4 regions of the Paenarthrobacter sp. CC6 genome follow, and region 1 is predicted to be linked to each of the others. Evidence: riboswitches for the same ligand, from Rfam matches in the RefSeq annotation. Region 1 holds a riboswitch; each other region holds the start of a gene.
What was found. A riboswitch is a leader RNA that binds a small molecule or an ion and turns the genes downstream of it on or off. The one in region 1 is predicted to bind S-adenosylmethionine.

Region 1 (3,421 bases):
CCAGGCGTTGAAAGCCGAAAGCGATGGCCCCGTGTGGCGCATGAGCTGCTTCACCGGTCCATCGATGAACTCCTTGGTGCCCAGGATCGCGCCACCGAGGACGCGTCCCTGGCCGTCGATGTGCTTGGTGCCTGAGTACACAATCACGTCGGCGCCCAGCTCGCCACAGCGCTGCAGCAGGGGAGTGGCAAAGACGTTGTCGACGACGACAGTCGCCCCAGCGGCATGCGCCAGTTCGCTGACAGCCTGGATGTCCACGATTTCCTGCATCGGGTTGGACGGTGACTCGAAGAAGACGGCGGTGGTCGGCTCGGAGAGAGCCTCACGCCACTGGTCAAGGTCCGGTCCGTCCACAAACACCGTCTCCACGCCCCAGCGCGGAAGGATCTCGTTGAGGATCACGAAGCAGGAGCCGAAGAGGGAACGGGCAGCAACCACGCGGTCACCGGCAGCCAGCAGGGCACCCAGTGCGGTGAACACGGCGGACATGCCGGACGCCGTCGCGAAGCAAGCCTCGGTACCTTCGAGGAGGCGCAGCCGCTCCTGGAAGGTGGCCACGGACGGGTTGCCGTAGCGGGAGTAGACGAAGCGTTCGTCCTCGCCGGTGAAGGCGCGTTCTGCCGCGGCGGCGGATTCGTAAACGAAGCCGGAGTTCAGGAAGACGGGTTCGGCCGTTTCCTGGAAGTTGGTACGGTCAAGTCCACCGCGAACGGCCTGGGTGTCGGGGCTCCAGCCGGCGGCGTCAGGATTGAAAGTCACTTACTCGGTCCCCAGATTCGTTGGCAGGCCACGGTTCTTCCAACCATTGACGGTGCGTTCGCCGTAACGGTCGGGTTCGCCCTCAAAGCCTTCAAGGACGTTGTAGGCGGTGAAGCCTGCCTGCGTGGCGGCGATGGCGGCGGCGATGGAGCGCTGGCCGGAGCGGCAGATGAAGACGAGCTCCACGCCGTCGTCCTCGGGCGCCTGTTGTTGCAGGTCCTCGATGAAGCGGGAGTTCGGGATGCCGCCGGCGAGGTTCCACTGGATGAACAGGGGATCGTTCTCGGTGGCTTTCGTGTCGGGGATTCCGATGTGGGCCCATTCGCCCTCGGTGCGGACGTCCACCAGGATGGCGCCCTGTTCAAGCTTGGCCCACGCGTCTTGCGGGGTCAGGTCACCTGCGTAGCTCATGCGTGGCCCTCGAATGCTTCTTCGTCGTCGGTATCCAGTTCATCAACGGCGTTGGCGACTGCGGCATCGGCGCTGGCAATCGCGGCGGGCAGGACGACGGCCTGCGCGACGATCACGTCGGTTCCGTTGAACGTGGCGGCGGGGCTGCCGTGCAGTACGTACCCATCCGCCAGGGCGTTGGTGATCCGCTCACAAAAGTCGCGGGTATCCGGGCCTGTTATCAGGCGGTAAGAGAGTTTTTCTTCAGTGGGTTCAGGCATTGCTGGTGCTCCTCAGTCACGCTTGCAGTTCGAGTTGTCGATACGCCGAGTAGTCACCTGAGGCACCCCGCCGGAGAGAGGGTTGCCGACCAGCAAGTCAGGGCTTTGCGCTGGTTCTCATTACTCAAGAAAAACGTAGCATTCACGACGACGGCCCGCACGGCGGCCGTCGTCATGTTGCGTAACCGGACGGTACTGGAGTACGGGTCCAATTAAGACGTCCCGGGAGCATAATTGACGCAGTACGACCCCCTGTAACTTCGTATGAAATCAGGTCGCGGTGAACGGACAGAGCAGTTCTACACTCAAGCCCATGCTGCATTTTGGTTGGTTCGTGGGGCACGGTTTCGGGGTGCAGGGCTGGGGCACTCCGGGCTACAGCCTGGGGTACGACTGGAAGAAGCCCGCCCTGTACCAGGAGGCCGTGCGCGCGTTCGAGCTGTCCGGGCTGGACCTGTTCATCATCGAGGATTCCCTGACCGTCCCGGACACCTATGGCGGTACTGCCGAGGTTTCGCTGGCCCATGCTTCCTTTGCGCCGAAACACGATCCTTTGGCGTTGGTCCCGTACTTGCTTTCCGCCACGGAGCACCTGGGGATCGTTCCCACGGTCAGCGCTTCCTTCTACCCGCCCTTCACCGCGGCCCGGCTCCTCGCTACCCTGCAGCACTTCTCCGAGGGGCAGCTCGGATGGAATGTGGTCACCTCGGGCAGCGATCTCGCCGCGCAGAACTACGGCTTGGACCAGCAGATCGAACACGACCTCCGGTACGAAAAAGCGGAGGAATTCGTCGACGTCGTCAGGCGGCTTTGGCGAAGCTGGGAGGCCGACGCTGTACTTGAGGACGTTTCAGCCGGGGTGTTTGCGGACCATACCAAAGTGCATCCGATCAACCACGACGGGGACTTCTTCAAGGTCCGTGGGCCGCTGAACACGGCACCGTTGCCCGAGGAACCCGTGCTTGTCCAAGCGGGCGCCTCTCCCCGGGGCAAAGCGTTTGCCGGCGGTCACGCGGATGTGGCAATTGCGCTCGCCCGCGGCGTTGACGGTATGAAGGCCTACCGGGATTCGATCCGGGCCGAGGCGGCGAAAGCCGGCCGGAATCCCGACGACGTGAAGGTGCTTTTCGTGCTGAAGCCCACCGTGGTGGGTTCCACAGCCGAGGCCGAGGAGCTACGGGCGCAGCGCCGGGAATTGACGCAGCGTGACATCGACAGCCAGCTCAACTCCATCTCCTACCTGTCCGTGATCGACTTCAAAAAGTTCGACCTCGATGCCCCGCTTCCGGAGTTGAGCACCAACAGCAACCAGGGCACCTTGGAGCACTTCGCCAAGGCGGCCCCTCCCGGGTCCACTCTGCGTGAAATCCTGCAGGCACGCAGCGGTGGTGCCGGGGATTCGATCATCGGCACGGTGGGAGAAATTGCGGATTACCTGGAGGAGACCGGCGCGGCCGTAGGGGGCGACGGCTTCCTGTTCTCCGGCTTCGTTGATCCGGTGACAGTGCACGGTGTGCTGGACAAGCTGACCCCGGAACTCCGCCGCCGCGGCCTGTTGAGGAAGAGTTACGGCAACGGCGGATTCCGCCAAAACCTGCTGGATTTCTAATGGGCATTTTCACCATCGGGACGGGCCCCGTTTCCGCGTTGGCTGTGGCGGAAGCGGCTGCGGATCCGACGTTTCACGTGGAACTCAACCAAGATGCGTTGAATTTGATCGGACGGGGAAGGGAGATCGTCGAGGAGGCGGCCGCCTCCGGTCAACGGGTCTACGGCCTGAATACCCTTCTAGGGTCAGGCCGGGACACTGCTGTGGAGGAGAAGTCCCTCCTCGCCTACCAGGTGCAGGTCATCAGGTATCACAACAGCGGCGTAGGCCCGTATCTGGATCGTGCCGCAGCGCGCGCAGTGATCCTGGCCCGGCTTGTCGGGTTCAGCCGGGGCGGCTCCGGGGTTCGTGCCGGGACCGCCGGGTTCTATGCCGAACTGCT
Region 2 (3,421 bases), on a different contig from region 1:
GCTGGGATCGCAGTCGCAGCTGAACAATCCCATGCGCTCGGCTGCCCGGTGCTCGGCGGCTTCGCGGGTCATGCCGCGTGCCAGGTACACGAGGACCAGCTCGTTGTGGTCGATGTCCAGCGACGGGGCTGCGGTGAGGGTGGCCTGGGTGGGGAGGGTGGCATTGAGCAGTTCGCGTTGCGAGCGGACGGAGACGTATTCGCCGGCACCCATGGACAGTGCGCCGGCCAGGAGCCCTGCAACGCCGCTCATGAGGACGACGGAACTCGGTACACCCGTCGCGGCCATGCCCATGACCAGCGACAGGTTGCTCACCAAACCGTCGTTGGCGCCGAAAACTGCAGCACGGAAGGTACCCGAGAGCCGGTTGCGTCCACGGGTCGCCAGGCCCCGGACTACTTCCTCGTGGATTTGTTCATCGGCCACCATCGCGGGGGTGGCGGCCGGCTCGGTTCCGTAGGGGGAGCGGCCCTCTGCACGTTGCGCCAGGGCCAGGACGAAGACCGAACCGAAGTTGCGGGCCAGGAACCCCAAGAACTGGCTGCGGGCGGAAGCTGCCTTGGGCATGCCTGCGTGCTCACCCAGGAGTTTGAGCCAGTGCGCTTCATGCCGCCCTTCGGCTTCGGCCAGAGCCAGCAGGATCTGCCGTTCCTCGCCGTCGCGGCGCTGGGCGAGTTCGCGGTAGACCGCAGCCTCGGCGCGTTCATCGGCAAGGTACTGCCGCCACCGCCTGATGTCCGACGCAGTGGGTGCTGCCGGGTCTGCGGTGTGGTGGAGGGCTGCGGGTTCGATTGCGGGGTCCGGAGCGGGGCTCGACGAACTGTGGGATTCCTGGTGCATCTGCACTTTATCTCCTGTGCTGGGTGGGGTAGTTGCGGCCCCATTGCACGCCCCACACTACCGCTTATTTGCAGGGTTTTTTGGCTGGTATTCCTTAGCTGGAATGTTCGGTGCACCGTAATTTCCGGCTCTGCTTGACCCTCGCTTTGGCCGGTGCTCAGATGGAAGGACAGGGGCGGGGAGCCTCCCCGCACTCGGTTAGCGGGCTCTTACAGGCCCACGGGACGGAGGTTGCACCATGGACACCACCGAATCACACGCCAAGTACCCGGAACGCACCACCATCGAGTCGGACCCGGCCTACGACTACGCCGAAGACCAGGAAGTGGACGAGCCCTGGGTTGAGGAAGTGGACGCCCCCGAGGACGATGAACGGGTGGTGCCGATCGATGAGACCGAGGAATTCCGTGGGGAGGAAGAGGAAATCTAGTCCTCGTCCCGGCTGCCGAGGGCGAACAGGCGCGGCTGGCCATCCCGTTTTCCTGTCGCGGCCACAGTAACCGTCAGGGTCCGGGACGCCCCGCACCACGTTGAGGGCCGGACGGCCTGGGCCAGCGCTTTGGCGATCTGCTGCGGATGGGGATGCCGGAAGAACAGGGTTTCCTTCCTGGCCACTATGGTGACCGTGCCCAGGTAAAGGTCGACGGCGGGGATCACCGTGACGGTCCGGGCTTCGGTTTGGCCGGAGGTGCTGTGGGCGTGGCTGGTATCGCTCTGATACGGCAAGGTGCTGCTCCTGTGGAGAGTGCTCTTGCCCGCTCGGTTGTCTCAGGTCCGGGACGGGCCGCTTCCTCATCCGAACCACCCGTGAACATGGGGTTGGTGCATGGCCAGTCGGAGCTTGGCGCCACATCTCTTGAAGCTGGGACAACAGTACCGCACCTGAGGTTGTGAAGGCCTTATTGCCGGGGACAAAACGACGGCGGTGCTGCCCCCGTGAAGGGGGCGGCACCGCCGTCGGGTATTGCCTGGTTACTTGCTGCTGCCCACCGGGTGGACTTCCGGCGGCAGTTCCTCGGAGATGGCGCCGGCTACGCGCTTGTCCCAGGCCTCGCGGACGGCTGCGTCCGTGGGCGGAGTCAGCAGGGAGACCACGACGTAAACCACCAGAGAAGCACCGAGGCCCCAGTAGATGGGCTCGTTGGCGTAGACGCCGTCTTCGCTCGGGATGACACCAACCGCGTACATGATGAGCAGGGCCAGTGTCAGAACTGAGCCGACTGCCATGGACCATGCAGCCGCGATGCCCGTTCCGCGCTTCCAGACCAGGCCGCCGAGAATGGCGACCAGGAGTCCGCCTACCAGGATGTCGTAGGCGATGGTCAGGGCAACAACGACGTCCTGCGCTGCCATGGAAATCAGGACGGCAACGATGCCCAGGCCCAGGACCCAGTAGCGGTTAGCCTTGACGTCGTGCTCGGGGTTTTCCGTGTCGTCGGTGTTGATCGTCTTGCCGAACCAGCTGGCCACGAACGGGACAACGTCTGCGCGGGCCACCGTGGCGGCGGCGATCAGGGCGCCCGAAGCGGTTGACATCATCGCAGCCACAGCCGCGGCCATCACCAGTCCGCCGATGCCGACGGGCAGGATGTGGGTTGCCACCTCTGCGTAGACAACGTCCTTGCCGAGGTTGGCGACATCGATGTCCGGGAGGGCGACGCGGGCAGCCAGGCCGATCAGTGCGCCGGCGATGCCGTAGAGGATGCAGTAAACACCGGCGGTAGCTCCGCCCCAGCGTGCAACGGTGGCGGTCTTGGCGGTGAAGACGCGCTGCCAGATGTCCTGGCCGATCAGGAGGCCGAGGGTGTAGACCACGAAGTAAGTGATGATTGTCTGGACGCCGATGCCGTCGATCTGGAAGAAGCTGGCGTCCAGGCGCTCACGGATGCCGTCCATTCCGCCGGCTGCGTTCAGGACGAACGGCAGCATCAGGAAGAAAATGCCTACGGTCTTGATGAGGAACTGCACCTGGTCTGCCAAGGTGATGGACCACATGCCGCCGATGGTGGAGTAGACCAGCACGATGGCGCCGCCGACGGCGATTGCCAACCAGCGTTCCCAGTCGAAGAGCACCACGAAGATGGTGGCGTAGGCGCCGGTGGACGTGGCGCAGAGCATGAGGGTGTAGGCCAACATCACGATTCCGGATGTCTGGGTGGCTTTGCTGCCGTATCGCAGGCTCAGCATTTGGGAGACCGTGTAGATCTTCAACCGCTGGATGGTGCCGGCGAACAGGAGGCTAAGGAGCAGCACGCCGGAGCCGATGGCCACCACGAGCCACATGCCGGAGATGCCGAACTTGTAGCCGAGGCCCACGCCGCCCACGGTGGATGCGCCACCGAGGACCACGGCGGCCATGGTGCCTGTGTAGAGGAAGGGTCCCAGGCGGCGGCCGGCCACCAGGAAGTCGCTGTTGTTCTTTGTGCGGGACTTGCCCCACCAGCCGAAGGCCAGCATGGCGAGCAGGTACACCACCACGATTGCGATATTAATAGCCGAAGATTCCATGAACGGTCCTTGGAGCTGATGCACGGAGGTTGGGGTTTTCGACGATACTCCTGCGATGCGTCGAAGTCTCTGT
Region 3 (3,421 bases), on a different contig from region 1:
CCACAAGACCCGCGAAGAATTGGCTGATGTTCTGGGCCAGGCCGGCTTTCCCGGCAAGGGCCTGGGTTTCATCTACCACCTCATGCACGCCGAAATCAGCGGCATTCTGGTGAGCGGCGCTCCGGTTCGTTCGGCTGGCGGGGCCCTGAAGCAGACCTACGCTTTGTTCGACGAACGCGTCACCGCTCCTTTTTCCGGGCCGCTCAGCGGAGCGGAACGGGAACACGCGCTGGGGCAGATGGCCCTGCGGTATTTCAGCAGTCGCGGACCGGCTACCGTGAAGGACTGTTCGGCGTGGTCCGGGCTGACCATGAAAGACGTCACGTTGGGACTCAACGTCGCCGCGGAATTATCACCGGGAACGTTGGCCCGGGTCTCCTTCGATGACCTGGACTTTTACGTCGCCTCGGCTGACGCAGAAGCCCTGGAGACTCCTGCCGGTCCAGCGGCCGGTTCCGGGCTCCCCCGCGTCGACCTCATCCAATGCTTCGACGAATACGTGATGGGGTACTCGCAATCCCGCCACTACCTGGGCGGTACCGCACCGTACTTGCCTGAGGACAACGGCCCCATGCATGTAGTCCTCGTGGACGGCAGGCTGGCCGGATGGTGGCGGCACAGCTTCGCAGGGGGCATGTGCAGGCTCGAGGTCCGGATGGACAAGCCGACAACCAAGGAAGAGCAGATGGCCCTGGAAGCCGAAGCGGAACGCTACGGGATTTTCCTGGGGATGGAGGCCAAGCTGCTGTGATTGGCACAGGGCTAAGCTGGGGTTAAGACCTAGGAGGCCTGCACTGTGAACAATCTGATCTTCTGGATCATCGTCTGCTCGTGGCTGATTCCCATGGGAATCCGCATGTACAACCGGTCCAAGGCCCGCCGCCTGCAGAACGGGAATTTTCGTGGTCAGGATTATCCGCAACAGGGTTTCCCACCACAAAATTACCCGCCGCAGGACTACCCGCAACAGAACTACCCGGGCTACCCGCCAGGGCCGGCAGTCATCCGGCCTGCAGACGAGGCACCTCAGGTCGCGCCGCCGTCGAACGCCTCCTACCCAAGCGGTTCCTACCCAAGCGATTCCTACCGGGCCGGACAGCCCGCTCCCGCGCCGTTTCCCACTGCCGGTTCCGAGCCCCAGGGCTACCGCGCCCGCAAGCTGGCTGAACTGGATGCGAAGTTCACCAATGGCCAGATCGCCATGGAGGACTACATGAAACAGCGCGGCGAGATAATGAACGGCTAGGCACGTCCACAAACAGGCACCTCTTCGAACAGGTTGCCTGGTCTCAGGCGAAGAACGCCCCGCGAAGCTGCTCCGACAATTGGCCGATTTCCGTGAGGAAGCCATCGTGGCCGATCGGCGCCTGGATGGTGTGGACCGGAACATTCCCCGGCAGTGCTGCCGCCAGTTCCTTGGACTGGGCCGGGAAGTACAGCCGGTCCGTGTCCACAGCAGCAACAAAGAACTCGGCGGTGGCACGAGAAAGTGCTTCCTGCAGTGTGCCCCGTCCCCGCCTGATGTCGTGAGACATCAACGCTTCGGTGATGGCGATATAGCTGTTGGCATCGAACCGCCGCACAAGCTTTGTCCCCTGGTGGTCCAAGTAGCTTTCCACCTGGTAGCGACCACGCTCCCCCAGGACTGCTGCGGAGAGCGGCGTTTCCTGATGTTGGGCTTCCCTGCCGAAGCGGAGATCCAGTTCCAGGGCGGAACGGTACGTGATGTGCGCAATCCGGCGGGCCAGGGCAAGTCCGTGTTCCGGGGCCGGACCGCCGTAGTAGTCCCCATTGTTGAAGTGCGGGTCCTGCCGGATGGCCAGGGTTTGGGCCTGCGCAAAGGCAATCTGCTCGGCGGTGCTGTAGGCTCCCACCGAAATGACGGCGCAGCGGTTGACCCTCTCCGGAAACGTGACAGCCCATTCGAGGGCCCTGGCCCCACCCATCGAGCCGCCCAGGACCGCGTGCCAGGATTCAATCCCCAAGAGATCCGCCAAACGGGCCTCAGCAACCGTGCTGTCGCGAAGAGTAACCAGGGGGAACCGCGAACCCCACGGCTTGCCGTCCGGCGCATCGGAGGACGGGCCGGTGCTGCCATAGCAGCCACCCACGATATTGATGGAGACAACGAAGAACCTGTTGGTGTCGATGGTGGCGCCCGGACCCACCAACTGCTCCCACCACCCTTCCTCGTCCGTGGCTCCGCGGGCAACGTGGGTGCTGCCCGTCAGCGCATGCTGGATGAGCACGGCATTGGACGCGTCGGCGTTGAGTCGTCCCCAGGTTTCGTACGCCAACACGACGTTGGGGAGGTGACCGCCGGCTTCGAGCGCCAGCGGCCCTATGCCCGCGTACTTGACGGTTCCGTCTTCTTCTCCGGATTTGGGAAGTGCTGTAGCAGTGATGGTCATTCCTTTGACACCTAACTTCGCGCTTGCCCGTCGCCTTGCGTGCGAACAGGCCAGGTCTTCACCCGGGGCACCCCACCGCGGAAGGAGGGTTGCCGGCCAGCAAGCCGGGGCTATCTGCTGGCACTCATGACCTAATACGTAGAGTCTAGGAAAGACACCACCGTTATGGCGAAGAATGTGACACCAGTGTGACGTTCAAGGGCAGCTTCATTCACGAAAGAGCACTCCGGGGTGCCGTCCGGCGAATAATCGTCGATGTGGACGGCACCCCGGGTCCGTCAGCCAGGTGCGTCAGCTGCAGGCGTGGACTGCCCGTTCAGGCGCCCTTGGCCGCGCGGAAGCCGGCTTCGAGGTCGGCAATGATGTCATCGATGTGCTCAATGCCCACGGACAAGCGGACCAGGCCCGGGTTGACGCCGGCGGCTACCTGCTGCTCGACCGTCAGCTGGCTGTGCGTGGTCGACGCCGGGTGGATGACCAGGGAGCGGACGTCACCAATGTTGGCAACGTGGGAGTGCAGCTCCAGACCGTCCACGAAGCGCTTGCCGGCTTCTACGCCACCCTTGATGTTGAAGGCCACGATGGCGCCCGTGCCCTGGGGTCCGTACTTGCGGCCCCGCTCGTACCAGGGGCTGGACGGCAGGCCCGCATAGGCGACCGATTCGACGTCGTCATGCGCTTCCAGCCACTCGGCCACCTTGGTGGCGTTGGCGACGTGGCGCTCCACCCGCAGGCTCAAGGTTTCCAGGCCCTGCGCGATGAGGAACGCGTTGAACGGCGACACGGCCGAGCCGAGGTCGCGAAGGAGCTGGACACGGGCCTTCAGGATGTAGGAAAGGTTGGCTCCGAGCGCTCCGTCCTTGCCCAGGTCGCGGGCGTAAACCAAGCCGTTGTAACTGGGGTCCGGGGTGTTGAAGCCGGGGAACCGCTCCGGGTCTTTGCCGAAGTCGAAGTTGCCCGAGTCCACGATCACGCCTGCGATCGCCGAACCGTGTCCGCCGAGGTACTTG
Region 4 (3,421 bases), on a different contig from region 1:
ACCAGCTGGTGGTGGTTGTTGCAGCCGCGAATCCCGAACCGCGGACCGGGTTCATCGACCGCGCCCTTGTGGCGGCGTACGACGCCGGTATTGAGCCGTTGCTGCTGATCACCAAGGCCGACGTGAAGGATCCCACTGAACTGCTGGCCAACTACGTCAGCCTGGATTTCCCGGTGATTATCAGCCGGACAGCCGATTCTGAAGCCGGCGGCATTGATGCCCGATCCGATGATGGGCTGTCGGCCCGGTTGGACAGGGATGCTGTTTCCCGGCTCCGCGCACACCTCGGTGGCAAAGTGACCGTCATGCTGGGCCACTCCGGTGTGGGCAAGTCCACCATGGTCAACGCGTTGACGGGCGCCGAGCGGGCCACCGGCGGCGTGAATGCCGTCACCGGACGTGGCCGGCACACTTCGTCGTCGGCATTGGCGCTGAAGCTCGCGGATGCCCCCTCGGGCAGCTGGATCATTGACACCCCCGGTATCCGCTCCTTCGGCTTGGCCCACGTGGATCCGGACCGGATCCTGCATTCCTTCCCGGACCTCGAACCCGGCACCGAAGCATGCGAGCGGGGATGCAAGCACGACGCTACGGCAGTGAACTGCGGGCTGGACGCCTGGGTCAATGAAGGACATGCGGGCCCTTCAGGGGTGGCGCGCCTGGCGTCACTGCGTCGCCTGCTGGGCGCGGACCCGCGCCTGGAGGCCAAAGAAGCGAAAGAGCTCGGCACGGTTACTTGATGACACTGGAAAACTGAAGGTGCAGCGGTAACGTCCCCACCGCCGCCAGCATTTCAGGATAGTTTGGTGCCATGACCCAACCCGCTTCCACCTACAACGACGACCTGCGCCTGGCCCATGTCCTCGCCGATTCCGTCGACGCCCAAACCATGGATCGCTTCAAGGCCCTGGACCTGCAGATCGAAACCAAGCCGGACCTCACCCCTGTCACCGATGCCGACAAGGCTGCGGAGGAGGCTATCCGCGGTCAGTTGTCGCGCTCGCGTCCACGTGATGCAGTCCTGGGTGAAGAGTTCGGCAGCAGTGGCCACGGATCGCGGCGCTGGATCATCGATCCCATCGACGGAACAAAGAACTTTGTCCGCGGCGTTCCAGTATGGGCAACGCTGATCGCGCTCGTCGATGAAGGCGAGCCCGTCGTTGGTGTGGTCAGCGCTCCGGCGTTGGGCAAACGCTGGTGGGCAGCCAAGGACATGGGCGCCTACATGGGTCGGTCCCTCGCTTCAGCAACCCGCCTCAAGGTGTCCAACGTTTCACGCCTGGCCGACGCTTCCATGTCCTACTCCAGCCTGTCCGGCTGGAAGGAGCGGGGCAATCTGGACGAATTCATGGACCTCACGGAGGACGTCTGGCGCACACGTGCCTACGGTGACTTCTGGTCCTACTGCCTCGTGGCCGAGGGCGCGGTGGACATCGCCTGCGAACCGGAGCTGAACCTCTACGACATGGCGGCGCTCGTCCCCATCGTGACGGAGGCAGGCGGGCGCTTCACTTCCCTGGAAGGCGAAGACGGACCGTTCGGCGGCAACGCCCTGGCCACCAACTCCATCCTGCATTCGGAAGTCCTGAAGCGGCTGAACCCCGGACTGGACGACCTCCTGCAGCCCCAAGCCTGAGGCCGGCACTACTCCGGATTGCCGAATTTTCGACGGCGGACGCCCGCTTTTGTGCGCGTCCGCCGTTTTTTGTTCGCGGAAACTGGGATTTGGCATTCCGCGTAACAAAGCGCTTAACAAAACCCCACGGCTTTGGATCGTCCCCCGGACGTGCCTTAGCCTTTTTTACAGGTCACGAGTGCCAGCGCTAAACCCCGGTTTGCTGGCCGGCAACCCTCCATTCGCGGTGGGGTGCCCCGGGTGACGACCCGGCCGGTCCGGAACGGATGCGGCAAGCGCGGATCCCCCTGTGGGGGTCCCTCTTGAGTGAGGTCCCATGAGCACAGTCACGTTCAACGCAAACACCATCCCTTCCTTTGTTGACGAAGCCGCCCTCGAATCGGCAGCTGCGCGTCCCCTCGCCGCCGTCACGGGCGCGGAGCTTCAGGCGCCTCTGATCCAAGGTGGCCACGTCCGCTATGCCAACCTCGACTACGGTGCGTCAGCCCCTGCGCTGACGATTGTTTCCGCCTACCTCAACGAGGTCCTCCCGTACTACGCCAGCGTTCACCGCGGGGCAGGCTTCGCCTCGCAGATCAGCACCTCCGTCTACGAGAATTCCCGGAACATCGTCCGTGACTTCGTTGGCGGACGTGCCGACGATTCGGTGATCTTTACCCGGAACACCACGGACTCCTTGAACCTGCTGGCCGGCTGCCTCCCGCAGGTCGACGGCGGGTTTGCCGGCGAGGTCCTGTACTTGGACATTGAGCACCACGCAAACCTGCTCCCGTGGCAGGGCGTGCCGCACCGCAGCGTGGTTGCGGCGCCGACCCTGGCCGGAACGCTGGACAAGATCGAAGCCGAATTGGCCCTGGGCGGCGTCAGCCTGCTCGCCGTCACGGGCGCCTCGAACGTCACCGGAGAGATCCTGCCGATCGCCCGGCTTGCCGCGCTGGCCCACGAGTACGGCGCGAGGATCGTGGTGGATGCAGCCCAGCTCGCTCCGCACCGCCGCGTCAACATCGCAGAGGCTGACGTCGACTACATCGTCTTCTCAGGACACAAGCTCTATGCGCCGTTCGGCGCAGGAGTGGTAGTGGGCCGCCCGGACTGGCTCGACGCCGGGATCCCGCACCTGGCAGGTGGCGGCGCTGTCCGCGAAGCGCGCTTGGACTCGGTCAGCTGGGCCACGGGTCCGGCGCGGCACGAGGGCGGTTCCCCCAACGTCCTGGGCGCCGCGACGCTCGCCCGCGCCACGCAGGTGCTCGCCGGCCTCGACCAGGACGCCTGGCACGCACACGAAGCGGGCATCCGCAGCTACCTGGTTGAGGGCCTGGAAGCCATCGACGGCGTAACAGTCCACCGGATCTTCAGCGATTCCGAGGACACCATAGGCGTGGTCAACTTCTCCGTAGAAGGATTCGACGCCGGACTGGTCGCCGCATATCTGGCGGCCGAACACGGAGTGGGCCTCCGCGACGGACGTTTCTGCGCGCATCCGTTGCTCAAGCGGCTGGGACTGCCTTCGGGTTCCCTGCGCGCAAGCTTCGGCGTCGGCTCCCGGTTGGAGGACGCCACCAGGCTGCTGGCAGGCATCGAGGAACTCAAGCGCAACGGCCTGGGCTGGGACTATGTGGTGGACGAGGGCCGTTGGGTACCGGCCAACGACCACCGCAGCTACCCCGAGTGGGCGCCCAACACCCCGGGCACAGCCGGTGCCGCTCCCTGCACGGTCGACTAGAGGGTAAATTCGTAGGGTACCTCTAACGGCCCTGTGAAGGAGTTTGCGTGTCCCTGCGCTCA

Region 2: it holds a riboswitch for S-adenosylmethionine, as region 1 does, so the genes downstream of both, PV760_RS04785 (hypothetical protein) here and PV760_RS08265 (DUF1737 domain-containing protein) in region 1, are expected to answer to the same signal.
Region 3: it holds a riboswitch for S-adenosylmethionine, as region 1 does, so the genes downstream of both, metX (homoserine O-acetyltransferase MetX) here and PV760_RS08265 (DUF1737 domain-containing protein) in region 1, are expected to answer to the same signal.
Region 4: it holds a riboswitch for S-adenosylmethionine, as region 1 does, so the genes downstream of both, PV760_RS09490 (aminotransferase class V-fold PLP-dependent enzyme) here and PV760_RS08265 (DUF1737 domain-containing protein) in region 1, are expected to answer to the same signal.

What each region holds. Positions count from the first base shown of each region.
Region 1 is NZ_JARDAN010000007.1:294,627-298,047, reverse strand. It holds gene PV760_RS08275 (O-succinylhomoserine sulfhydrylase) at 1-759, opposite strand, end outside; gene PV760_RS08270 (rhodanese-like domain-containing protein) at 760-1,170, opposite strand; gene PV760_RS08265 (DUF1737 domain-containing protein) at 1,167-1,430, opposite strand; SAM riboswitch class IV at 1,444-1,555, opposite strand; gene PV760_RS08260 (NtaA/DmoA family FMN-dependent monooxygenase) at 1,711-3,039, shown strand; gene PV760_RS08255 (aromatic amino acid ammonia-lyase) at 3,039-3,421, shown strand, end outside.
Region 2 is NZ_JARDAN010000005.1:507,125-510,545, reverse strand. It holds gene PV760_RS04795 (VIT1/CCC1 transporter family protein) at 1-840, opposite strand, end outside; gene PV760_RS04790 (hypothetical protein) at 1,079-1,270, shown strand; gene PV760_RS04785 (hypothetical protein) at 1,267-1,566, opposite strand; SAM riboswitch class IV at 1,583-1,702, opposite strand; gene PV760_RS04780 (sodium:solute symporter family protein) at 1,813-3,348, opposite strand.
Region 3 is NZ_JARDAN010000005.1:50,129-53,549, forward strand. It holds gene PV760_RS02855 (winged helix DNA-binding domain-containing protein) at 1-751, shown strand, start outside; gene PV760_RS02860 (hypothetical protein) at 797-1,246, shown strand; gene metX (homoserine O-acetyltransferase MetX) at 1,290-2,411, opposite strand; SAM riboswitch class IV at 2,426-2,543, opposite strand; partial or broken gene PV760_RS02870 (bifunctional o-acetylhomoserine/o-acetylserine sulfhydrylase) at 2,728-3,421, opposite strand, start outside.
Region 4 is NZ_JARDAN010000008.1:162,518-165,938, forward strand. It holds gene rsgA (ribosome small subunit-dependent GTPase A) at 1-740, shown strand, start outside; gene hisN (histidinol-phosphatase) at 812-1,636, shown strand; SAM riboswitch class IV at 1,807-1,920, shown strand; gene PV760_RS09490 (aminotransferase class V-fold PLP-dependent enzyme) at 1,953-3,359, shown strand; gene PV760_RS09495 (class I SAM-dependent methyltransferase) at 3,407-3,421, shown strand, end outside.